DNA from 2 places in the Clostridium sardiniense genome. Region 2 is predicted to be linked to the other one. Evidence: a T-box and tRNA genes for the amino acid it is inferred to sense, from the RefSeq annotation. Region 2 holds a T-box; the other holds one or more tRNA genes.
What was found. The T-box of region 2 lies ahead of leuS (leucine--tRNA ligase). A T-box ahead of a tRNA ligase gene usually reads a tRNA of that ligase, here a tRNA-Leu.
Positions count from the first base shown of each region.

Region 1: it encodes a tRNA-Leu, which carries the amino acid that the T-box ahead of leuS (leucine--tRNA ligase) is inferred to sense. The anticodon was not compared.

Region 1 covers NZ_JAIKTU010000008.1:199,617-212,735, forward strand. The annotation lists gene K5V21_RS11390 (peptidylprolyl isomerase) at 1-799, shown strand, start outside; gene spoVT (stage V sporulation protein T) at 946-1,497, shown strand; gene K5V21_RS11400 (putative polysaccharide biosynthesis protein) at 1,596-3,131, shown strand; gene yabN (bifunctional methyltransferase/pyrophosphohydrolase YabN) at 3,155-4,609, shown strand; gene K5V21_RS11410 (HU family DNA-binding protein) at 4,838-5,113, shown strand; gene K5V21_RS11415 (RNA-binding S4 domain-containing protein) at 5,238-5,495, shown strand; gene yabP (sporulation protein YabP) at 5,591-5,884, shown strand; gene yabQ (spore cortex biosynthesis protein YabQ) at 5,889-6,278, shown strand; gene K5V21_RS11430 (FtsB family cell division protein) at 6,376-6,666, shown strand; gene K5V21_RS11435 (S1 domain-containing RNA-binding protein) at 6,724-7,131, shown strand; tRNA gene K5V21_RS11440 (tRNA-Leu) at 7,429-7,517, shown strand; gene spoIIE (stage II sporulation protein E) at 7,891-10,287, shown strand; gene tilS (tRNA lysidine(34) synthetase TilS) at 10,408-11,808, shown strand; gene hpt (hypoxanthine phosphoribosyltransferase) at 11,811-12,350, shown strand; gene ftsH (ATP-dependent zinc metalloprotease FtsH) at 12,440-13,119, shown strand, end outside.
Region 2 covers NZ_JAIKTU010000001.1:194,146-207,264, reverse strand. The annotation lists gene K5V21_RS00855 (glycoside hydrolase family 10 protein) at 1-632, opposite strand, end outside; gene K5V21_RS00850 (DUF871 domain-containing protein) at 797-1,897, opposite strand; gene K5V21_RS00845 (PTS sugar transporter subunit IIC) at 2,067-3,344, opposite strand; gene K5V21_RS00840 (PTS sugar transporter subunit IIB) at 3,374-3,682, opposite strand; gene K5V21_RS00835 (hypothetical protein) at 3,745-4,098, opposite strand; gene anmK (anhydro-N-acetylmuramic acid kinase AnmK) at 4,073-5,263, opposite strand; gene K5V21_RS00825 (PTS lactose/cellobiose transporter subunit IIA) at 5,267-5,587, opposite strand; gene murQ (N-acetylmuramic acid 6-phosphate etherase) at 5,600-6,505, opposite strand; gene K5V21_RS00815 (YitT family protein) at 6,809-7,492, opposite strand; gene K5V21_RS00810 (hypothetical protein) at 7,920-8,189, opposite strand; T-box leader at 8,490-8,707, shown strand; gene leuS (leucine--tRNA ligase) at 9,028-11,475, shown strand; gene K5V21_RS00800 (DUF5808 domain-containing protein) at 11,855-12,379, shown strand; gene K5V21_RS00795 (hypothetical protein) at 12,486-12,728, shown strand; gene adhE (bifunctional acetaldehyde-CoA/alcohol dehydrogenase) at 12,964-13,119, opposite strand, start outside.

The DNA of each region.
Region 1 (13,119 bases), on a different contig from region 2:
TAATGATCAAGTAAAAACTCAATTACAAGCTCAAGAAAAACAAATGCTAGAGAGTTTAGTAGATACAAAAGTAATAGTACAGGAAGCTGAAAAGAATAAATGGGTTCCAGCAAAAGAAGAGCTAGATAAGGAAGTAAATGCACAATTTGATAAAATGAAGACTGCATATAAGACAGAAGAAGAGTTCAAACAAGCATATCAACAAAGTGGACTTAAAGATGATGCTGCAGTTAAAGAAATGCTAAAAGAGAATATAATAGTAAAAGCAGCTCTTGATGATCATATATATAAAGATTTAAAAGTTAGTGATGAATCTATTAAAAAGTATTATGATGAAAATAAAGACTCATTTAAAGTAGATAAGGCTGGAGCTATGATATACAATATAGTTCTTCCGGATGAAAAGACAGCAGAAAAAGTAAGAAAAGAAATTTTAGATAAATCAACAACTTTTGAAAAGGCGGCTGCAAAGTATAATACTGATAATACTAAAACTACTGGTGGCTCATTAGGATATGTTGCTTATGATTCAACTCAATACCTACCAGAGTTTATGAGTGCTGCTAAGAAGCTTAAAAACGGTGAGATATCACAACCGGTGAAAACTAAGTATGGATATCACTTAATAAAAGTAGAAAATGTTATGGAAAAGCCAGGTATAATGCCACTTGATTATGTAAAGAGCAATATAAAAGATAATTTATTAAGTTCAGAACAGCAAAAGGCTTATACTGAAACTATTAAAAAGTGGAAAGATGAAATTGGAGTTAAAGTATACGAAGATAAACTTCAATCATAAATTATACATTTAAAGAACATCTAAATTGTTAGATGTTCTTTTTTTTTCTTTTAAATATTGGTTATATGTGCATAAAATTTCTATCTAGTTAAATAATAATAGTGCTACTAATTTTAACAGTATTTTATTAAGGAGGTTAATTATAAATGAAAGCTACAGGAATTGTAAGACGTATTGATGATTTAGGTAGAGTTGTTATACCAAAAGAAATAAGAAGAACTTTAAGAATCAGAGAAGGAGATCCACTTGAAATCTTTACAGATAGAGAAGGTGGAGTAATTCTTAAGAAGTATTCTCCTATTGGAGAACTTACAGACTTCTCAAAAGAATATGCTGAAAGCTTACAACAAGCTATTGGGCATATAATCTTAATAAGTGATAAAGATGCATTTATATCAGCAAGTGGTGTGCCTAAGAAAGATTATATAGATAGAAAAATAAGCAACGAACTTGAAACTGTTATGGAAGGTAGAAAACCAATATTGCTTGGGGACGGCAATCAAAAATTAATCCCATTACATAGTGATGAAGACGTAGAAGGAATGACATCACAAGTAGTAGCACCTATAATTGCAGAAGGTGATGCAATTGGAGCTGTTGTTATCCTATCAAAGCAATCAGGAGAAAAGATGGGAGAATTAGAACTTAAATTAGCAGAAACAGCTGCAGCTTTCCTAGGAAAGCAAATGGAACAATAAAAAATTATTCTTTATTAAGTAAAACAGAAAATAAAAGTAATAATACCTCTAAACTTACAATAATAATTATTAGTAAAAGAAAAGTTTGGAGGTATTTTATGAAGAAACAATCCCTAATAAAGGGTAGTATAATATTAGGAACTGCTGGAATACTAGCAAAATTCCTCGGTGTATTTTTTAGATGGCCTCTTATAATGCTTATAGGTGATGAAGGAATAGGGCTTTATCAAATGTCATTCCCTTTATATATGTTTTTTGTAGCCATAGCATCAGGAGTACCAGTTGCTATCTCTAAAATCGTTTCAGAAAATAATGCAATGGGTGATATAGAAGGAAGTTTTAAAGTTGTAAAATGCTCTACCTATATGATGATTATACTAGGTGCTGGGACAACATTCTTTTTATTTTTCTTTGCAAAGCCTATAATTAATTTTTTAAAATGGGACATGAAGGCTTATTATTCATTGATAGGTATATCATTTGCACCTCTCATAATTTCAATTATGACAATATTTAGAGGATTCTTTCAAGGTCTTCAAAATATGACACCATCTGCGGCATCACAAGTTCTTGAGCAGATTGGTAGAGTAGTTTTTGGAGTTGGACTAGCTGTTTTATTTCTTCCAAAAGGAATAGAATTTGCAGCTGGGGGTGCAGCTTTTGGTGCAGCAGCAGGAGGTCTGCTTGGCGGTGGATACCTATATGTTAAATATCTAATTACTAAGAAAAATTATGGGATAAAGAAAGTAAAAAGTGATCCAGCTGTTATGAGTAAAATACTTAGAATTGCAATTCCAATATCACTAGGAGCTACAGTTGGAACAATAATGAATCTTATTGATTCTATATTTATTCCACAAAAATTATTAGAAGCAGGGTTTACAACACAACAATCAACAATTCTATATGCACAGCTTACAGGTAAGGCCTCGGTCATAGTAAATATACCAATGACTCTTTCAATGGCTCTATCTATATCACTAATTCCAATAATAGCAGAACAATATATTTTAAGAAGAAATAGAGATGTTGAAAATAAAGTAAATCTAGCAATAAAAATTTCAACTGTTATATCAATACCGTGTATGTTTGGTATGTTTTTTATGGCAGAACCAATAATGAAACTTATATTTCCAGGAAGGCATGAGGGATTCGAGATTCTTAGATATCTTTCGCTTACAGTACCTTTTGTAATTTTAACTCAAACCACTACATCTATATTACAAGGCGTTGGTAGATATATACTTCCAGTTGTAAATCTTTTTATAGGTTGTGGAATAAAGCTTATATTAACTCTTATGCTAGTTCCTATGGCTAAGTTTAATATATATGGAGCTGTAATAGCTAGTATATTAGCTTATATCGTAACTACAATTTTAAATATGATTTTACTAAAAGTGAATTTAAAAACAAAAATTAAAATAAATAATAATATAGTAAAACCTATAATTGCATCAGTAATAATGACAGCAGCAGTTTTATTTAGCTATAAAGTTATTTTAAACTATACAATGAGTAATGGAGTATCTTGCTTATTATCAGTATTTTTAGGTATTATAGTATATATGGCTTCAATAATTTGCATGAGAGTGTTTTATGTTGAAGAAGTAAAGAGCAGATTTTATAAAAAATAAACATACAAAAGGAGAAATACCTAATGATTAAGATTATTGGTTTAGGACCAGGAGCTAGTGATGCTCTTACAGTAGGTGCACTAAGAGTATTAGAAGAAAGCGATAATATTTATTTTAGAACAGAAATTCATCCAACAGTTGAATTTATAAGAAAAAGAAATATAGAATTTAAAACATATGATCATTTTTATAATAGTGGAGAAAGTTTTGATGAGGTCTATAAAAATATAGCAGAAGATTTGGTTGAAATTCATAAAGCAACAGGAAATGTTGTATATGCGGTTCCAGGACATCCGTTAGTTGCGGAAAAGTCAGTATCAAATCTTATGGAGATTTGTGATGAAGAGGAAATAGAGTACGATATTCTTCCAGCAGTTAGTTTTATCGATGCAATGATGGATAGACTTAAGATAGATCCTATTGAAGGTCTTAAAGTTATTGATGCCTTTGATATAAATAATCAAATAATGGATAAGAGAATAGGGACTATAATAACACAAGTATACAATCCATTTATTGCATCAGAAGTTAAGCTTAAACTTTTAGAGTGTTATGATGATGAAACAAAGATAATTTATGTAAGAGCGGCAGGTATTGAAGGTTTAGAGAGTATAAGGGAAATACCACTATATGAACTTGATATGCAAGAAGATATAGATTATCTAACATCTGTATATATCCCTAAAGATTTAAATAATAAAAAGGATATAAATGATTTAATAGCTTTAATAGATATTTTAAGAAGTGATGAAGGATGTCCTTGGGATAGAGAACAAACTCATGAAAGTATAAAAAATGGAATAGTTGAAGAAAGTTATGAAGTTAAGGATGCTATAGAAAAAGATGATGACAATGCGTTGATAGAAGAACTTGGGGATGTTTTATTACATGTAATATTCCATTCATCAATAGGAAAAGAAGATGGATATTTTGATTTTAGTGATGTAATAGAAGGAATTTATACTAAGATGATAGATAGGCATCCACATATATTCAAGGGTAAGGATATTTGCAATTCGGAAGAAGTTGTACAAAATTGGGATGAAATAAAGAAGGAAGAGAAGGGATTTGAAACAGTAACGGAAGAATTAAGAGGTGTTGCAAATGCTCTTCCAGCTTTAATTAGAGCTCATAAGATTCAAAATAAAGCGAGAAAAGTTGGATTTGATTGGGATAATGTAGAAGATGCATCAAAAAAAGTAACAGAAGAATTAAATGAAGTTTTAGATGTATATAATACAGAAGATAAGGGAAAGATAACAGAAGAAGTTGGGGATTTATTGTTTGCATGTGTAAATGTAGCAAGATTTCTAAATGTTGATGAAGAAGAAGCATTAAACAAAACAACTGATAAATTCATAAGAAGATTTAGTTTTATAGAAGAACAAGCGATTAGCAAAGGAAAAAATTTAAGAGATATGTCTCTTGAAGAAATGGATGAACTTTGGAATGAGGCTAAAAAACAAGAAAATAATTAGATTTAGAAGGAATTCCAATGTTTTTAGAGAATATAATTAAGTAATAAATTCTATACTTCTAAATTATTATATTAAATTAGCTTTTTTTTACAGGAATATGTGAATATTTATATATTCAGTATAGACGAGAATAGAAAGTAATAATATAATAAGATAATGTAAGTGTAGTACATAAAGAATTAGTTAGTACTATAAATATATAACTAGTTATTTAAGGAGGATGTAATTGTGAATAAAGCAGAATTAATTACTAGTATGGCTGAAAAGTCAAAGTTAACTAAAAAAGATGCAGAAGTAGCTTTAAAAGCATTTATAGAAAGTGTTGAAGAAGCTTTAGAAAATGGTGAAAGAGTTCAATTAGTTGGATTCGGAACTTTCGAAACTAGAGAAAGAGCAGCTAGAGAAGGAAGAAACCCAAGAACTAAAGAAACTATAAAGATTCCAGCATCAACTGTTCCAGTATTCAAAGCTGGTAAAGAGTTTAAAGAAAAAGTTAATAAGTAATTTTTTTGAACCCGAGGAGACTCGGGTTCTTTTATAAAATTAAGTTTTAATTTAAATATTAGATGCAATATATCCATCACTAAATAGTGATGGATATAAATTTAAAAAAAGAAGGTGACTTTGTATGAGATTAGACAAGTATTTAAAGGTTTCAAGACTTATAAAGAGAAGAACTATTGCTAAAGAAGCATGTGAAAGTGAAAGAGTTTCTATAAATGGTAAAATAGCAAAGTCAGGAACTCAAGTAAAAGAAGGTGACATAATAGAAATTACATTTGCAAATAGATCATTACGTGCTGAAGTTTTAAATATAGTAGAGCATGTTAAAAAAGAAGATGCAAAGGATATGTATAAGATATTAGAGGGAGCAGAAATAGAATAATTTTATAATAATCTTTAAAGACGTCAATTTAAGAATATAGAAATTAATAATCACATATATTTCTTAATAAGAGTAATGTCTAAAGGAGATTATATATGGAAAAGAAATCTGATAACATACAAGCTTGCAAAAGTAAGATGGAACTAGAAAATAGAAAAAAACTTTCATTGACAGGTGTTGATGAAGTAATGAGCTTTGATGATGAGAAGATAGTACTTAATACTATACTTGGAAAGCTTAAAATCAATGGTCAAGGACTTAAAATGAATAAGCTAGATGTTAAAAATGGGGATGTAATAATAGAGGGACATATTACAAGCATGATATACAGTGGTAAAGTAAAGCAAAAAAGAAGAAGAATAAATTTAAAAAAGCTTATAAGTAGGTAAAAATATGCCGTTAGAGTTAGAAGTTCAATTTGAAATTGTATTTTATGCATTAGCTGCTGGATTTATTTTAGGAATTTTTTTCGACATATATAGAATATTAAGAGGAAAAAAAGGACATAAAATAATAGTAATGATACAGGATATCCTATTTTGGATATTATCAGCATTAGCTATATTTACATTTTTGCTTTACACAAACTTTGCTTTTTTGGGGCCATATGTTTATTTATGTATGGGAGTATCTTTGCTTATATATATAAAATTATTTAGCAAAGCCATTTATAAATTAGAAAATATAATTTTTTTCGGCACAAAGACAATAGTGAGAAGAAGCTACAAAAATGCAAGTTATCCCCTAAGAATTATATGGTCAAAGATTAATAATAAAAACTAATTTTAAATAAAAGCTAAATATAATTAAAAATAACTTGAATTAAGAGTTCAGAGTGTTTAAAATATATTTATAGAATTTAAAAAATGAGGTACTATGGATGATAAAAAAGATAAAAGGGAAGAATTTAATAATCTTAGTACTATGCCTTGTTTTTTTACTTAGTTTTGTTAGACAAGAGAGAGCTATAAAAAGAATAGAAGATACTATAGCTCAGAAGCATACAGAATTAGAAAAGCTGAAGGAAAAAAACAAGCAGCTTGAAGAGGAAGTTAAAAGTGCTAATTCTGATGAGTATATTGAGACCTTAGCTAGAGAAAGACTTAAGATGGTTAAACCGGATGAACAAGTCGTAAATGATAAAAAAGGTGACTCAAAGTCTGAAAAGTAGGTTATTATTAATAATAACATATATATTTTATTTAAATTAAGGAGGAGTCTTTTAAACATGACCTTAGAGGCAGGAAACATATTAGAAGGTACAGTGGTAAATATTACTAATTTTGGAGCTTTCGTAGAATTAGAAGGCGGAAAAACAGGTCTAGTTCATATATCAGAAGTAGCAGATTCTTTTGTAAAGGACATAAGACAACATTTAAAAGAACAAGATAAAGTAAAAGTAAAAGTTATATCAATTGATGATAACGGAAAAATTAGTTTATCAATAAAGCAAGCTGAAACTAAACCAAAAAAATCAGCTAGACCAGCTGAATTTGATTGGGTAACTGAAAAGAAAAAAGCTGGCGGAAATTTTGAGGATAAGATGTCTAAGTTCTTAAAAGATAGTGAAGAAAGAATGCAAGATGTTAAAAAACATCAAGATTTCAAAAGCAAGAGTGGTAAAAAATCATTCTAAAATACACGACATCATATAAATTTAATATATAAATCTATATAATAAAAAGCTTTTAGGTAATTAAACTGGAGGCTTTTTATTATTTTTCATATAAATATTTTCTAGTAAATTATAATAGAAAGTGTAAAATAAGAGAGGAGATATATATTCTAGATGTAAGTAAAATAGCTAGTTTGTATTAAGGTTTTAAATAAAAATATTATTAATAAAAAAAAGTTTGAAATATATGTTGACAGTATTATGACTATACTATATAATAACTATTGTCGTCAGGAAATGACAGAGAGAAAAACGCATGCCGAAGTGGCGGAACTGGCAGACGCACAGGACTTAAAATCCTGCGGTGGTTAAACACCGTACCGGTTCGATTCCGGTCTTCGGCACCAAAGATCTAAGATTCTTCTTAGATCTTTTTTGCTATATAAAATAAAAATATAGAAGCTATAGTCGAAAAAAGATTTATTATAGCTTCTATTTTTTTATGTGTAAAAAAATATGTTAAGAAATAACAAATTCATATATATAATGACAAAGAGTAAAAATAAAATAAATTGCTATAAACTATTGAAGTATGGTACTTTATGGAACTTTTCATATAATATGAATAATATATCGAAAAATAATACTAAAGATAGAAAATTAAAAATATAAAAGAATAATGTCCGACGAAATTTTAAAATTACACCATGTATTGACATATATCGAGAAGAATAGTTGTTATAATTAAATTACAAATTATGGGAATTAGGAGGAAGATATATGCAGTACAGACTTAATGGAGGAGCATTTAAAAGATTTGAAGAGGGAATAGATAATAATAGTAAAGTAGAAGTAAGGAATGAGCCTACAAAACTAGTAGTTATTTTTATAGCTACATTATTGTTAAGTAGAGTTACTATAATGATTGGAGAGGGAGATATAGCTGGAGTATCTCCGTTTGGATTAGCCTTTTTAATTAGTGTAGTTGCTGGAAGAGAACAAAGTAAGGTTGTTGTAGCTTCTGTTGGAGCCTTGATTGGATATTTTACAATAAATGCTACATTAAAAGATGGATGGATGTATCTAATAACTGTTCTTATGGTATTAGGATATAGCTTAGTTATAAATAAGCTTCAAAAAAGACTAAATGAAAAGCATTTATTCTTTATAGTATTTTTAAGTTATATAATTTATGGATTAGTGATAAGTAATTATGATATAGGAGTTAACGTAACAATTGCAGGGTTAAATACAATTCTTGTTCTTCCTATATATTATGTTATAAAGTATGGATTGAAGTGTGTAGGTGAGTATAATACAAATTATTTCTTTAATATAGAAGAAGTAATAAGCATTGCAATAATAGTGTGTTTGATGATTGCTGGAATTGGTGGAATAACTATTGCAGGAGTTGGTATAAGAAATATAGCATCACTTGCTACTGTAATATCAATAGCTTATATTGGTGGAGCTGCAAATGGAGCTGCAATTGGAATTGCAATGGGCGTTATTGTAGGAATTACATCTGGAGACATGATAAGCGGAATTGGACTATATGGAAGCATAGGACTAATGGTAGGATTATTTAAAGAAACTGGTAAGGTATTCTCATTCTTATCATCTATAATGGTTTATTTGATTCTTTCACTATATTCTCAAGGGTTGCATATGGAAGGAATTATTGAGATATTAGTAGGTGGAATGATTTTCCTAATAATTCCTAAGAAAATATTTAATGGACTAGAGGTTGAAATGTGTCAGGAGACTAAGGTGGATACTATAAATGAGGAGCATCTATCCCAAGTTAAGAATGAGTTTTCAAGAAAAGTACAGGGCTTTGGAAACGCATTAGATATGTTAGCGACATCATTAAATAGTATTTCAGATAATAATAAATTACAATATAAAAATAGAAGTACAGCATTAGTTGAAAATCTAGCAGATAGAGTATGTAGTGTATGTACAGATTGTAATAAATGTTGGGAAAGAGAATTCAATCAGACATATACAGCTTTCCAAGAACTTTTAAAGGGTAGAGAAGAAGGAAGACAAAACTTTCCTATAGAACTTGAAAAGAAGTGTATTGGCAAATCAGAGCTTATAAGAAATTCAGAAGAGATATTAAATATATTAAATGCCAATGAAATTACAAGAAGGAAGCTAGAGGAAGGTAGAAAACTTGTAGCAACTCATATAAGAAATGTATCAGATAATTTAGATAATATGGTTTCAGATTTTAAGCGGGATGTTACTTGGTGCTCAGAGCTTGAAAGAATAATTAGAAAGGAACTTAATAAGAATTCAATAAAGTATAAAGAAATATTCTGCTTTACAGATAAAGGTGGAAGGATGAATATAAAGGTAAGTATGGAAAATTGCTCATGTGGAACACATTGCATAAAGAATATACTTCCAGTAGTTAATGAGTTAGTGAGAACTCCAATGATGATTAGTGAAGAAGGATGTAGAATACAACCAAACAATAAAGATTGTGCTATATTCTTAAAAGAAATGCCAAGATATAAGGTTATTTCTTACGCTGGTATGAGAGTTAAAGAAGGGGAACAACAAACTGGAGATACTTATTCTTTTGGAAGATTAGAAGGTGGACAATATATAACTTTATTAAGTGATGGAATGGGGTCAGGTCCTGAGGCTGGAAAAGAGAGTAAAATAACTGTTGATTTAGTTGAAAAATTTATTGAGGAAGGATTTGGTGTTGAGACTGCATTAAACACAGTAAATTCAATAATGAGTATGAAATTTGAAGAGGATGAGAAATTCTCAACATTAGATTTAAATACAATAGATTTATATACAGGTAAAGCATCATTCTATAAAGTTGGTGCAGCAGCTAGTTTCATAAAGAGAGGAAATAAAATAAAGAAAATATCATCTAATATGCCGCCTTTTGGGTTGGTAGATAAGGTCGAAATAGAAAGTACTGAAGAAAGGATTAAGAATGGAGATATAATAATAACACTAAGTGATGGAGTTCTAGATGTTGATAAGAAAGGAGTTGGAGATTCTAAGTGGCTTGAAGATTATCTTGTTAAGAAGGGAAGTGATCCTAAGGAACTTGTTCTAGATATATTAGAATATTCTAAAGAAATTAACAATGGAACTATAAAGGATGATATGACTATTGTAGTTTCTAAGGTTTACTCTGCATATTAAAATGTAGTTATGTTAATAATAAAAGCTGGCTTGTAGTCAGCTTTTATAATTTTAATATTACAAAATGTGTAATATTAAGGTATGATATAAATGAATAGTTATACATAGGATGTGAGAAAGTTGATTAACGATTTTATTAATTATATAGAAGAAAATAAACTTTTAAATAAAGGAGATAAAGTTCTAGTTGGATTATCAGGAGGTCCAGACTCAGTATGTTTATTACATTTACTACACACTATAAAAGATAGATATTCTTTAGAGATTGGAGCAGCTCATATAAATCATATGATTAGAGGCGAAGAGGCGTTAAAAGATGAGGAATATGCTAAAGAACTTTGTGGACAATTAGAAATAGATTTTTATAGCATAAGACTTGAGATAGAAAAAATAGCAAAAGATAGAGGAGTATCTAGTGAGACTGCGGGAAGAGATGAAAGGTATGGATTCTTTAATAAAATAAGTAAAGAAAATGGATACACAAAGATTGCAACAGCTCATAATGCTAATGATCAAGCAGAAACAATAATAATGAGAATGATGAGAGGTACTGGGCTTGAAGGACTAGGTGGAATTCCTGTTATTAGAGATGGGATATATATAAGACCTATATTGTTTTTAGAAAGGGAATATATAGAAAAGTATTGCGAGGATAATAATTTAAATCCTAAAATTGATAAGACAAACTTAGAAAACATATATAGTAGAAATAAAATAAGATTAGATATATTGCCTTATATGAAGGAAAATTTTAATGGAGATGTAGTTAAAGCTATAAATAGAATGAGCTTATTACTTCAAGAAGACAATGATTTTATCAATAATGAGGCTAAAAAGGCTTTTTCTAAGTATTGTATAGTAAAGAAAGATGAAATAATACTAAGTAGGGAATTATTTGATAAAGAAAGGGCTATAATTACTAGAGTAATAAGAAAAGCTCTAACAACTCTTTCAAATAGTACTTATGATTTTGAAATGAAACATATAAAAGAAGTTATAGAACTAAAAGATATAGGGACAAATAAACGAATAGATTTACCTAATGGAATATATGCTGAAAATATATATGGTGAAATATATATAAAGGAGAAGGAAAGATTATTAAAAAAACAAGATGATATTCATGAGATTAAAATAAAAAAAGATGATTTAGATGGGTTACAAGTAGATTTTTTAGGTTGTCTTATAGAATTTGAAGTAAAAATAAGAGAAAAAAATTTAAAATTTAACAATAATGACTTAATTAAGTATTTTGATTATGATAAAATTAATGAGTATGTTACTCTTAGGAAAAGAAAAAATGGAGATAGGATAACACCTTTAGGTATGAAAGGTAGTAAAAAAATAAAAGATATATTTATTGATATGAAAATACCTAAGGATTATAGAGACAATATCCCAGTTGTTGAATTTGATGATGAAATTGCATGGTTATTAGGCGTTAAGACATCTAATACATATAAAGTAACTAAACAAACAGAAAACATTATTAAAGTAATGTGTAAAAGAGAGGAATTATAGTCATGAGGGAAGATGTAAAAGAGATATTATTTAATGAAGAGGACTTAGCTAAAAAAGTCAAGGAATTGGGTGCTAAAATAAGTAAAGATTATGAGGGTAAAGATTTACTTGTAGTTGGAGTTTTAAAAGGATCAGTTTTATTTGCATCAGATCTTATTAAGAATATAACTATACCTTGCGAAATAGATTTCATGGCAGTATCAAGCTATGGTGATTCTACAGAATCATCAGGTGTTGTAAGGATATTAAAAGATTTAGATCATAGTATAGAAGGTAAACATGTGCTATTAGTTGAAGATATAGTTGACAGTGGAATAACATTAAGTTATTTATTAAAATATTTAAAAGCAAGAAGAGCAGAAAGTATTGAAATTGTATCATTACTTAATAAACCAGAGAGAAGAACAGCAGATTTAGATGTTAAATACATAGGATTTAAAGTTCCTAATGAATTTATAGTTGGATATGGAATTGATTATGCTGAAAAATATAGAAATTTACCTTACGTTGGCATATTAAAAGAAGAAGTATATAACAAATAAAAAGTTCAAATATTTACAAATAGGAATTATTGTAATTAAAAAAACCATATGGTAAAATTTTAAATATTATAAAGAGAGGGGGGCCTTGAATGAAAAAATATTCAAGTGCAGCTGTATGGATTGTCACATTAGCGGTACTGATTTTTGCATCAGTAGCATTGTGGGAAACAGGTAATAAATCAGATACAATCTCATATAGTTCTTTCCAACAAAAGTGGAGTTCTAACGAAATAACTAGCATATATGTTCGTGAAGACGATATGACGATAGAAGGTGTAATGAATAATAACCAAAAATTTATAACATATGCACCTGAGACAATGCTTACAAAGTTAATTAGTGAAAATCCTAAGAATAATGTAAAAGTAGAATTTGAAAAGCCTTCAAATAGTGGAGCATGGTTATCTATTATACCAACAGTACTTATGGTTGTATTATTCTTAGTACTTTTATTTGTAATGACACAACAATCTCAAGGTGGCGGTGGTGGCCGAGGAGTAATGAACTTTGGTAAAAATAGAGCTAAAGTTGCTACTCCAGATTCTAAAAAAGTAACATTTAAAGATGTTGCTGGTGCTGATGAAGAAAAGCAAGAATTAGAAGAAATTGTTGATTTCTTAAAGGAACCATCAAAGTATACACAAATGGGAGCTAGAATCCCTAAAGGAGTTCTTCTAGTAGGTCCTCCTGGAACAGGTAAGACTTTACTTGCAAAGGCGATAGCTGGAGAGGCTGGTGTACCATTCTTTAGTATATCAGGTTCAGATTT
Region 2 (13,119 bases):
TTAAGGACTTCTGGTCTACCTGGATCTAAATATAGCTTATTTGCAAATTCGTATACTAAATCAGGGTTCTTTTTAGCAAAATTCATATCGTCTAATTCTTTTAGCTTATCTTCTTTTCTTCTATAATCGGTAGTTTTATTAGTTACCCTATAAGGATTAAACCATGCATGGAGCTCTAACCCTTCCTTATGTGCTAATTCTATCGCAATCTTTAGTGGATCAAAGCTTAATTTCCCACCTTGAGTTCCATCAATAAATTCTGATGATGGATTTATTGAAGATTGATACCAAGCATCTAACATAGGTCTCACTTGAAAAATCACAGCATTTAGACCTAATTCTTTTACCTTTTTTACTACCTTTGTAAATTCAAATCTAAACTCTTCCTCTTTAGCTATTTTAGGAAAGTCTATATTGCTTACCGTAGATACCCAAGTTGCTCTAAAATCCTCCTTTTTATCCTGAAATTTAGATGGTACTGTAATTTGCTCCCCGTGTAATAGTATAGGTTCATTAGTTCCATACTTGAAAAGTGGTTCTTCTTTAATACTACTTGCAGATGTTATTATAGTCTGTCCTCCCATTAATGCAGCTAATACTGTTGATAATAAAATAAACTTTTTCCTTACCATTAATATTTCCCCCTAATTTTTAAATACTAAATTAGCTTAATTGCTAAATGTTTGGTACCTTATAATATTTTTTATTAATTCTGCTCAGTTTAAATGTAAAAAATTAAATTTTCTTGTAATCCATCCAATATACTGCTTATATCTTTATTAACTATTATTTTAATTTATAAGTTTTCCATAGAAGTAAAAGTGAACTTTTGCCATGGCTTAATATAATCTAATAAGAATATCTCCTCGTCTCTTACTCTTCCAACTACATTTGATTTACCACTGTTTTTCATATCGCTTCTCGCAATTTGAAGCTCTCCAGCATAATGACCATATTCACTACTTTCGATTATTATATCTCCCTTTTTAATGTCTTCCTTTGGATTAAAAACCTTAAAATCATGACCTTTGTATTTTACTCTACTTGCTGTTGATCTTATTAAATTATCTGAGAAATCCCCTCTATTAAAATGTAGTTCTTCAAATAAAATCTTCTTCTCTATTTCTGGTACATTCTCCTCTAATCTAACTTCAAATGTCACCATATCTTTTCTCATATTTCTAAGTTTTAAAAGCTCTGCCTCTGTTGGATAGCAATTTGAAATTATAATATCATCTATGTTTCCCATAGCGATTAAATGTTTTGCTTGTACTTCTATTGGTATATTTCTATGCATCTCTAAAGTTGGTAGCCCATCAGTTACAGGCCATGGTCCAAAACTATCCTTATTCTGACTAGTTATAAATGCAGCTGTTCTTAAACCATATTTATTGAATCTCTCTGTACACTTAACAAAATGATCGAAATTTAATCCACTATATCTATGAGGATAAAAATTATGGCAAGCTATTAAGTTATCTTTATTTGGCATATAGTCCATTATTGTATCTATATAACTTGTATTATTACTCATATTTATTTCAATTTTTAATCCTTCTTTATTAAAAGTCATTAAAGATTCCTCAAGTCCTGTAAATCCCATATCAAGTCTTAATCCATCAGCTTCAATCTCTTTAAAGAAGCTTAAATCTTTATAACTTATGCCAAGCTCATCAAATATCCTAGGGCTTACATCCACTATAACTTCAAAACCTCTATTTTTAGCATAAGTATTTATACCTTTAAACTTTTTAATTATATTCTCTTTACTATCTTTAACCGATAAAAGGCATGAGAAAATTCTGCTAAATCCACATTCCTTTGCCTTATCTATGTATTCATATATTTCTTTTTCTGTACTCTTTTCTTCATATATTGATATTCCAAGTCTTCCCATACTAACATCTCCTCAAATCTTACTTTTATTTACTTATTAAAATATTTGCTATACATTACATAATGACGCTTTTTACAATATATTTTACTTTTATTTATTAATCAGAATGCCCAATGAAGAGATATATATTTTCCTCCATTGAGCATTCCCATAGTCATTATTATATTTACTAGATTATATTTCCTTCTCCAGTTGTCTCTTCAGCTAATAATTTTTTATCATACATTTTTACAAATGGATAGTAGATTATTAGTGAAATTATTATACATATTATATTTAAAACAGAAGCTCTCCAGTCTCCTCCAGTTGCTAGGAATGCTCCTATAGGTCCTGGAAGTGTCCATGGTGCTGTCACTGTAACTTTATTTACGAGATCGAAGCTCATGGCAAACCAAGCTACTATAGCTGAAACCATTGGAGTTATTACGAACGGTATTATAAGTATTGGATTTAATACTATCGGTGCTCCAAATATTACTGGTTCGTTTATGTTAAATATTCCTGGAACTAAAGCTGTTCTTCCAAGGCTCTTACCATACTTTGACTTACATATTGTAGCCATTAATATTACAAGTCCTATTGTAGCTCCTGATCCTCCGACCCATATAAACCATTGATAGAATGGTTCTGCTGCTATTCCTGTTGCTGTTTGTCCTGCTGCTACTGCTGCAGTGTTTTGATCTAAAAGTTGTAACCATAATGGTCTAGCAAGTGATCCTATAATTGATACTCCATGAATACCAAATGACCAGAATAATGTAATTAAGAATACTAATATTAAAACACTTGGTAATGTATCTGATGCTGATACTAATGGATCAACAACCTTTGCTATAAATCCATGCCAATCAAATTTTAAGAAGTATGATACAACACCCATAAATAATATAACTATTGCAGTAGGTGTAAGTGCTTCAAATGATCTTGCAACTGATGGTGGAACTTGTTCTGGCATCTTTATTCTAAAGTTCTTTGTTGTAGTAAACCTCAGAACCTCTACAGCAAATATAGAAACAACTATTCCAACGAACATTCCGCCTCCACCCATGTTACCCATAGGCATTACAAATCCCATACCTTCAACAACTTGAGGAACAATAGTCATCATAAATGCTATTGCAGCTAATATTCCGCCTGTAACTCCATCAAGCTTATATGATTTTGCAAGGCTATACCCTATACCCCAAGTCGCATACATGGTCATAATATACATTGTCATACGATAAGGTAATAAAATTGTACTTGCGTTTTCTTTCAAGTATTGTGTTATTCCCCATGAATCAGGTAATGGTGGAAATGCAATAATTAAGAAGAATGATCCTACAATAATAAGTGGTAGAGTTGCTATGATACCATCACGAATAGCACGTAGATGTCTTTGTTCAGCTAACCTTGCCATTGGCATTGATAGCTTGTTCTCTAAAAAGTCAGTAATTTTCTCTAACATATAATTCCCTCCCCCATTTTAAATAAAAATTATAATTTAAGAGTTTCCTTAACTTGTTCTAAAAGTTTAGGACCTCCAAGTGGGCTATAAGCTTGTGGTTTAATTAATACACATGGAACGTTTGCACTATCTGCATATTCCTTTAAGTAATCAAATCTATGTCTAACTTGTGGTGCAACCATTGCAATATCATATCCATCTTTTACTTCTTCTTCAAACTCTTGAGTACTAACAGCTAAAACTTCCATGTCTAATCCTGCTTTCTCTCCTGCTTTTTTTAGTGCATTTACAGCTATTGCACTTGACATTCCTTGAGAACAAACAAATAATACTTTCATAATAAATCCTCCTAAAATTTTCTTTTAATTAATTTTTTAATATAAATTTTAAATATAATCTTTTAAATATAGGCTCCTAAATACATCCAGAAAAATGCTATTATGCAAAATGCTAATGCAAACCCTCCATATGTCATCCAAAATCCTTTGCAGTACTTCTTATTAGTTTCTATGAAATATCTTGAATAAGCCAGTGTATAACTTGTAATTGTAGCATTTCCAATTACTACTCCTGTTTTGAAATCTATTCCAATAAAACTAAGTATATATGGTACAATAAATGTTGAAATCACTGCACCTAGCATAATCACTAAGCTACTTTTAAAGCTAAAAGTTGGAATCCCATAATCTGTTCTACCATTTGCAAATGCTTTAACTTGAGTAGTTTTTTTACTCTTTACACATTTTGAAACCATACTTTCTGTCTCCTTCCATAAATACTCTTGGACTCATTGTTATCTGACCTAATATCACTTTCTCCTTTGCACCAGTCGCTGATGGAACATTTGAAAAATTGTTATTTAATGTTTCATTTCCTAATACAGCAAATGCTATTGCTTCCTTAGCATCTGATGAAAAGCCTATATCTTCTTGTATTAATACATCAATATCTTCTAACTCTTCTTTTATAAATCTAATTAAAGTCTTATTATGAGCTCCACCACCTGCTATTATTACTCTTTCCAATTTATTATTTGGAATGATAAACTTTTTATAATTATGGGATATTGTTTTTGCAGTAAACATTGTTAATGTGGCTACTATATCCTCACCCTTTAAATTGCTATATTTAGATATGATTTTTTCAACAAATCTTTGTCCAAAATCTTCTCTTCCTGTTGTTTTTGGTGGTTTTTCATTAATATATTTGATACTCATAAGTTCATCTAACATTTCATTATTAACTATTCCTTTCGATGCTATCTCTCCATCTTTATCATAAGGAATACCAAATAGTATATTGCAAGCTTCATCAATAGCCATATTTCCAGGACCTGTATCAAAGGCAAAGATATCATCTATACAATTACTTGCTGGTAGAAATGTTACATTCCCTATTCCACCTATATTTTGAAGGGCTACTCCTTTTCCTTTTTCGCTATACAAAATATACTCTGTATATGGAACAAGTGGAGCCCCTTCTCCATGAGCTGCCATATCCATAACCCTAAAATTAGATACTACAAGTGTGCCTGTTCTATATGCAATTACACTTGCTTCTCCTATCTGCAAAGTAGATTTAACTAAATCACATTTGTTTCTAGGAATATGGTATATAGTTTGCCCATGAGATGCTACATAATCTAATTTACTTATATCAATATTAGCCTTATTACAAATATTGATTACAGCATCAGCAAATAGCTCTCCAAGCTTAAAATTCAAACTACAGATTAAATCTACTGATGATTTATCCTCTAAACAAGCTCTCTTTATTTCACTCTTTATTTCATCTGGAATTTTGTAAGTTTCAAATTCCACTAGATTAACTTCCGTATTTAATCCACACCCTTTAATCTCAACTAATGCAGCATCTATGCCATCTAATGATGTACCTGACATCAATCCTACAGCTAACATTTTTTATTTCCCATCAACCTTTTTATGAAGTTTTATCATACCTTCTATTAAAGTCTTTGATTCTATAGCTGCCATTAGATGGTCTTGTGCATGTACCATAAGTAATGATACTTCTGTTTTTCTTCCTGCTGCTTCTTCTTGAATTAATTTTGTTTGGACTGAGTGAACGTTTAATAATGCATTATCAGCTTCTTTTAAAAGCTCATCTGCTTTTTCATATTCTCCTTCTTGTGCGGCACTTAAAGCTTCATAGGCTAACCCCTTTGCTTCTCCTGCATTACCTATTATCTCAAAAATTATTTCTTCCATATTTAAATTACTCATAAATCTTTCCTCCTATTTTAATCTTTCTAATGCTTGTGATATTCTGCCTTCGCTTTCTTCTAGCGCCTTAATTGCATCTTCAACTTCTAACCCTGAAAGAATCATAAAAATCGCCAGTTTAACGTTTTCAGAAGATTTGTAGAAAAATTCTTCTGCAGTTTCTCTCTCACATCCTGTAGATTCCATTATTATTACTTTAGCTCTCTCAACTAATTTCTTATTTGTAGGCTTTAAGTCTATCATTAAATTTTCATATACCTTACCATACTTTATCATAACTCCAGTTGAAATCATGTTTAAAATCATCTTCTGCGCAGTTCCAGCTTTCATTCTAGTAGATCCAGTAACAACTTCTGCACCTGGGATAACTTCTATTGATATATCTGAATACTTAGAAACTTCCCCATTATTAACGCAACATATGGAAACAGACTTTGCACCAATTTCTCTTGCATATTCAAGTCCACCTATTACATATGGAGTTCTCCCAGATGCTGCAATTCCAACTAAAGCATCATTTTCATTAAACCCTATAGATTTTAAATCCTCTACTGCAAGCTCTTTGGAATCTTCTGCACCTTCTTTAGCTTTAAACATAGCACCTTCTCCACCTGCAATTATTCCTCTTACTAAATCAAAACTAACTCCATAAGTTGGTGGACACTCTGATGCATCTAACACGCCAAGTCTACCTGAAGTTCCAGCCCCTATGTAAATTAATCTCCCGCTTCTTTTGATCTGTCCATATATTAAATCAATAGCATTAGCTATATCTTGTAATACTTCTTCAACTGCAAGTGCAACTTTCTTATCTTCGTCATTTATCAATTTCACAATTTCTCTTGTTGAGAGCTTGTCTATATTTTTACTATTACAATTTCTTTTTTCCGTATCTAATCTTTTTAAATTCACCTGCATCTTTCTCCCTCATCTCCCTTTTGTTTGAAATAAAATTTCAACATTTCTATATTTTAAAAAGAAATTTAATTTCATCTTTATTATATCATGCTATATTTTATTTGCAATAGTTTTCATAAATAAAATTTCAATTATTTTAATTATATTTCGAAATTTTATTTTACACAGTATCTATCCTTAATTTTATTCTTATAAATTTTCTTACATCTACTTATTCCTAAGCAGTAATATATATTATCGTTCCTAAATTTATTCAAAATAAAAAGAGTAGTTAAAAAACTACTCTAAAAAATCTATAATATACTATGCTGTTAATGAATCACCTTTTATTCCCTCATTATTTTCAGCATCTTCAGTACCTTTATCTTCAACATTATTATCTTGTATATCATCATTTTTGTATTCATATATAATACCTATTAATTTACCACTTATAAGCACAGCTACAATAGAAAACATAACTTGTATAAGGTCTAGATAAACTAAAGATATTATAAGAATTATTGCATCACTTAATAAATAAACATGATTTACTTTAAGGGGTGTAAATTTATTACCTAAAAGTGCAATAACATCATCTCCACCTGACGCTCCTCCTCCACGAAGTACTAGTCCAGCTCCAATTCCTACAAATATTCCTGCAAATATACTCGCAAATAACATATGCTCGTTTAAATTTGGTACAACAAAACCTATTCTTTCAAATATACCATATGAAGTTGAGAAACATACTGTTGCAAATATTGAACATAATAAGAATCTCTTCCCAAAAAATCTTGCACCAAGTGCAAATAATGAGAAATCAATTATAAGATTTGTTATTGATGGTGAAATATCAAAGACATTTTTCACTAAGAGTATTAATCCTAATACTCCTCCCTCTGTTACACCATTTTGATAATTAAAATTATAGCTTCCAAAAGCTAAGATACCTGAGCCAATTATTACTAATAATACGCTTCTCAGGTTCTTTCTCGTCGAACACAAAATATCACTCTCCTAAATTCTTTGTTTGATATAAATTGTTTAAATCATTAACACCCTTATTAAAATTATATTATTATATTCAATTAATATCAAACCTGCCTATTTAGGTCTATTAGTACTATTTTAATGCAATACGCATTAAATTGAATCCATCTCTTCCGTCATCACACTTCCTATTATCTCGTATGATTTACTCTTAGTTCCTTATATTTTTAAATATATTAATATACCCAACTATCTTCTAATATAACTTTGTTTATATTCTATAAATAGAAATGACTTTGTTTTAAAATAATATGTAATTACGGCTAAATTAAAGGATGTCCTATGAACACCCTTTAATCTCGTAATATTTTAATATTATTCGATTGTCTTATATGCATTAAAACTAAAATCAGAAAAGTAATAATTACTATAGTTTAAATTACTAAAACCTTATACCTGAAAGTTCCGATGGATTTATTACTATAATATCATTTGATTCTATTCCAATTTCTTTACATATCAGATCAATTAATTTTTCCTTGGTTAATTCACAATATGCATAATAACTGTTTTGACCATGTTTTGACCATTGTATACCCTTTTTTAATTCTTCATAACCATTAATATCAATACCTTCATTCTTAAATTTAACAATGTAACACACTACAAATGCATCCTTAGAAAAAATTTTCAAATAATCTTTTACTGACATATAACTCCTCCTTTTTATGATATAATACCTTACTACTATTCGTTAATCTATATATTTAATTATACACAAATGAGAGAGAAATATAAGCATTTTTTCCTATTTATGTATATATTAATTTCCTTTTTGAAACTCTTCCCTAAAGTAATTGAATGTATAAAATTCTCATGAATAAAAAGTTTTTATAATTATTTCTTTCTATCGATAATGCATTAAGTATAAAGAAAACTTAACTTATCTATCACTATTGACTTAAAGTTGTCCATTAATATATAATTATAAGAAATGATTACAATTATATATTTCATTGCTATGATTAGAAGTAGTACTATAACCTTGTAATTTTAGAGAGCTGTTGTTTGGTGCAAAACAGCATTGCAAATATAGGAACTTGTCTATGAGCTTACTTGATGATAAGTCAAGTACGGTTTAACCGTTAAATTATTGAGTGAGGAAGTTTTATTATATTATAAAATTTTCTAACAAGAGTGGTAACGCGGAAGTATCCTTTCGTCTCTTATATTTTAAGAGATGAGAGGTTTTTTTTATTCTCAAAATATACTTAACTTATATAGATTAATACTATTTTTATTCTATATTTACAGTCTTATTCTTATATAAATAAGTACTATTTTCACCTTACCCAAAACCCTAAAACTTTATAAAGAATCCTAATGGATTATTTATAAAGTATCTTAATGAATTAAAGGTAAGTTAAAAGATTATAATATATACTTTCACTCATCTACATAATTAAATTGTAATTTTACAAATGTAATTTATATTAAATAATAATTCTACTTTAGATTATTATTTTTGAAATATTAAGGAGGCACAAACTATGGGAAACTATGGAACTGCTATTGATAAGAAATGGCAAGACAAATGGGAAAAAGAAGAATTATATAAATTCGATCCTACAAACTTAGATAAAAAACTTTATGTATTAGAAATGTTCTCTTATCCATCAGGAAGTCAGCTACATGCTGGTCACTGGTTCAACTACGGACCAGTAGATACTTGGGCTAGATTTAAGAGAATGAATGGATATAATGTATTCCAACCAATGGGATTTGATGCTTTTGGATTACCTGCTGAAAACTTTGCTATAAAGACTGGTATCCACCCACAAGATTCAACTGATAAAAATATTGTAACTATGGAAGCTCAACTTAAAGCAATGGGTGCTATGTTTAACTGGGAAAATGAAGTTGTAACATGTAGACCTGATTACTATAAATGGACTCAATGGTTATTCTTAGAATTATACAAAAAAGGATTAGCTTACAGAAAGCAAGCTCCTGTTAACTGGTGTCCATCATGTAACACTGTTTTAGCTAATGAGCAAGTTGTTGATGGATTATGTGAAAGATGTGATACAGAAGTAACTAAGAAAGACTTAACTCAATGGTTCTTAAAAATCACTGATTACGCTGATGAATTACTTGAAAAGTTAGATGGACTTAACTGGCCAGAAAAAACTGTATCAATGCAAAAACACTGGATTGGTAAGTCAACTGGTGCTGAGGTTACATTCAAGATTAAAGATCATGATTTAACATTTGATGTATTCACAACAAGAGTTGATACTTTATGTGGAGTTTCATATGTTGTTTTAGCTCCTGAAAATAAATTAGTTGATAAAATAGTAACTCCAGAAAATAAAGATGCAGTTGAAGCTTATAAAGAAGAAACTGCTAAGCAATCAGAAATAGAAAGACAATCAATTTCTAAAGAAAAGACAGGAGTATTTACTGGTGCTTATGCTATAAACCCTATAAACGGAAAAGAAGTTCCTATCTGGGTTGGAGACTATGTTCTTGCTAGCTATGGAACTGGTGCTGTAATGGCAGTTCCTGCTCATGATGAAAGAGACTTTGCTTTTGCTACAAAGTTCAATCTTCCAATAAACAGAGTTATAGCTGCTAAAGATGGATCAGAAACTGAACTTCCATACTGCGAACATGGAGTATTAGTTAATTCTGGAGAATTTGATGGATTAACTACAAAAGAAGCTAAAATTAAAATCGTTGAAAAATTAGCAGAAACTAATGAAGGTAGCCAAAAGGTTAACTATAGATTAAGAGACTGGCTTGTATCAAGACAAAGATACTGGGGAGCTCCAATTCCAATGATATATTGTGAAAAATGTGGAACTGTACCAGTACCTGAAAAAGATCTTCCAGTTAAATTACCATATGATGTTGAATTTACACCAGATGGTAAGTCACCACTAGCTAAGTGCGAAGAGTTCGTTAACACAACTTGCCCATGCTGCAACGGAAAAGCTAAGAGAGAAGTTGATACTTTAGATACATTTGTTTGTTCATCATGGTACTACTTAAGATATCCAGATAACAAAAATACTGAAGCTCCATTTAATAAGAAACTTATAGATAAGATGCTTCCAGTTGATATGTATGTTGGTGGACCTGAGCATGCTTGTATGCACCTTTTATATGCAAGATTCATAACTAAAGCTCTTAGAGATATGGGATACCTAAACTTTGATGAACCATTTACTTCATTAGTTCACCAAGGATTAATCTTAGGACCAGATGGACTTAAAATGAGTAAATCAAAGGGAAATACTATATCACCAGATGACTACATTAAAGAATATGGTGCTGACGTATTTAGAATGTACTTAATGTTTGGATTTGCTTACACTGAAGGTGGAACTTGGAGTGATGATGGAATTAAATCTGTTGGTAGATTCGTAGATAGAATTGAAAGAAATCTTGAAACTGCAAGAGAAGCTATTAATTCAGGAAATTCAAAGACTACTATAGATAAGGCTGAAAAGGAACTTAACTTCTGGCTTAACACTGCAATTAAGGGTGTTACTGAAGATGGCGAAAAGATGCAATTTAATACTGCAATAGCAAGAATGATGGAATTTGTAAATGCACTATCAAAGTATAACAAAGAAGAAGTTGTAAATGCTTCATTCTTAAAAGAAGTTTGCGAAAGCTTTATAAAAATCCTTGCACCATTTGCACCACACTTTGCAGAAGAACAATGGAGCCTATTTGGAAATACTACTTCAGTATTTAATGAATCATGGCCAATGTTTGATTCTAAGGCTTTAGTTAAAGATGAAGTTGAAATAGCTATCCAAGTTAATGGTAAAATCAAATCTAAGATAAACGTAGCTTCTGATCTTGATGAAGAAGGTATAAAAGCTGCTGCTTTAGCTGATGAAAATATAGTTAAGAATACTGAAGGTAAGAATATCGTTAAGGTTATTGTTATCAAAGGAAGACTTGTTAATATAGTTGTAAAATAATATTACATTATTAATTAGTTTATAAATATATAAAGGAACTTTGCAAGGTTTTGCAAAGTTCCTTTTATATTTCCTAATTATTATTTTATAAATCCTTAAATTCATGCTTAAAATAACCATAATTAAAGTATAAAAGTAATATTATTAATTTATAAAGTATACTAATAAATTAAATCTCGACAGCATATATTGTTAATTGTCAATTCTCAAATTAGAAGTATAAATTACTGTTTTATATACATTAATATTATTTCTAATTACTTAATAGTTTCTTTATGATTTCTTTCCATTTTTTTCATGTGTTAATGATAATATTAAAGTATAAAATAATACGAATTTACATATACTAATTTCCATACATTAAGGAGGGATACAAAATATGATTATTAATATTTCTACAATTTTTCTTTACTTTAATTTGTTGATTTTATTTTCAATTGGATGTATCTTACCCTTTATGAGTAGTGATGATACAATCTTTGGAGTAAAGGTAGATGAATCCTTCGATTCTGAAATTAACTTTACTAAACTTTATTTTAAACATTATATTATAAGCTCTATATTTCTTTTAACTTTATCATTTATAACATTTTCAAAATATCCTAATGCTAATCTTTTTATACTTTTTACTATACTTATTGTATTTAATATATGTGTAAATTACTTAATAATAAATCATAGAGTGATGATGCTTTTTAACGCTAGTCAACTTAATAATAATACCATTATTCAAAGTAACTCTACACTTTGGAAACTTGGAGTATTTTATTATAATCCAGAAGATCCTTCAATATTTATTCCTAAAAGATCTGGAAATGGTCTTGTGTTAAATTGGGCAAAGAAGACAACTTGGATGATAATAATAGTTCCGCTAATTCCTATATTTTTAATATTGTTTATTTAAGCTTTCCATAAAAAATTATATATTTACTATGAAACATAAATTACATTTTTCTTTAATATTAATATATTGAATATATGAAACTCTTTATTTAAAGGAGGTCATTTAATTGAATAGATTTAAAGAAAAATTTAGTTTAGCAGCTGTATCACTAACTTCACTTTTAGCCATTAAAGCTCCAACTTGCACCTTTGCAAGTAGTATCTTTAATGAAGGTTCTATCTATAAATCATTTTCTTTAATGTATTTTATTGCTTTTATAGTAATTCTTATCTTTTCTACTGCATTAGTTCTTAACTTTAATAAAAAAGTTAGGAAAAACCCTGATTATAAGAAAAGTCATAAGCTATAAAAACAATGCTTAATTTAGTATTTTATAAATTTGACGTACTATATTTTTTATTTTATAGTACGTCAACTTTTTATACTTTTATATAAAATAAATATATAACTAATCATAATTCCCCAGTAAAAGCAGATTATTTTCTTTAAAATAAAAAAGAAGGTACTTTATATACCTTCCTTTTTGTTATTTCAAATTTTAAAGTGCTAAAACTTTAAATCTATAATCCTAAATTTATATAATTTTATTCTTCCGTTCCTTCACCTGCATAGCCATAGTCTTCAGAATATTCTTCATCTACACTTCTGCCAGCCTCTTTAACAGCATCATAATTCTTATATCCATTATATGCATTTATGTACATTTGTTTTATTTCACTCATTAATGGATATCTTGGATT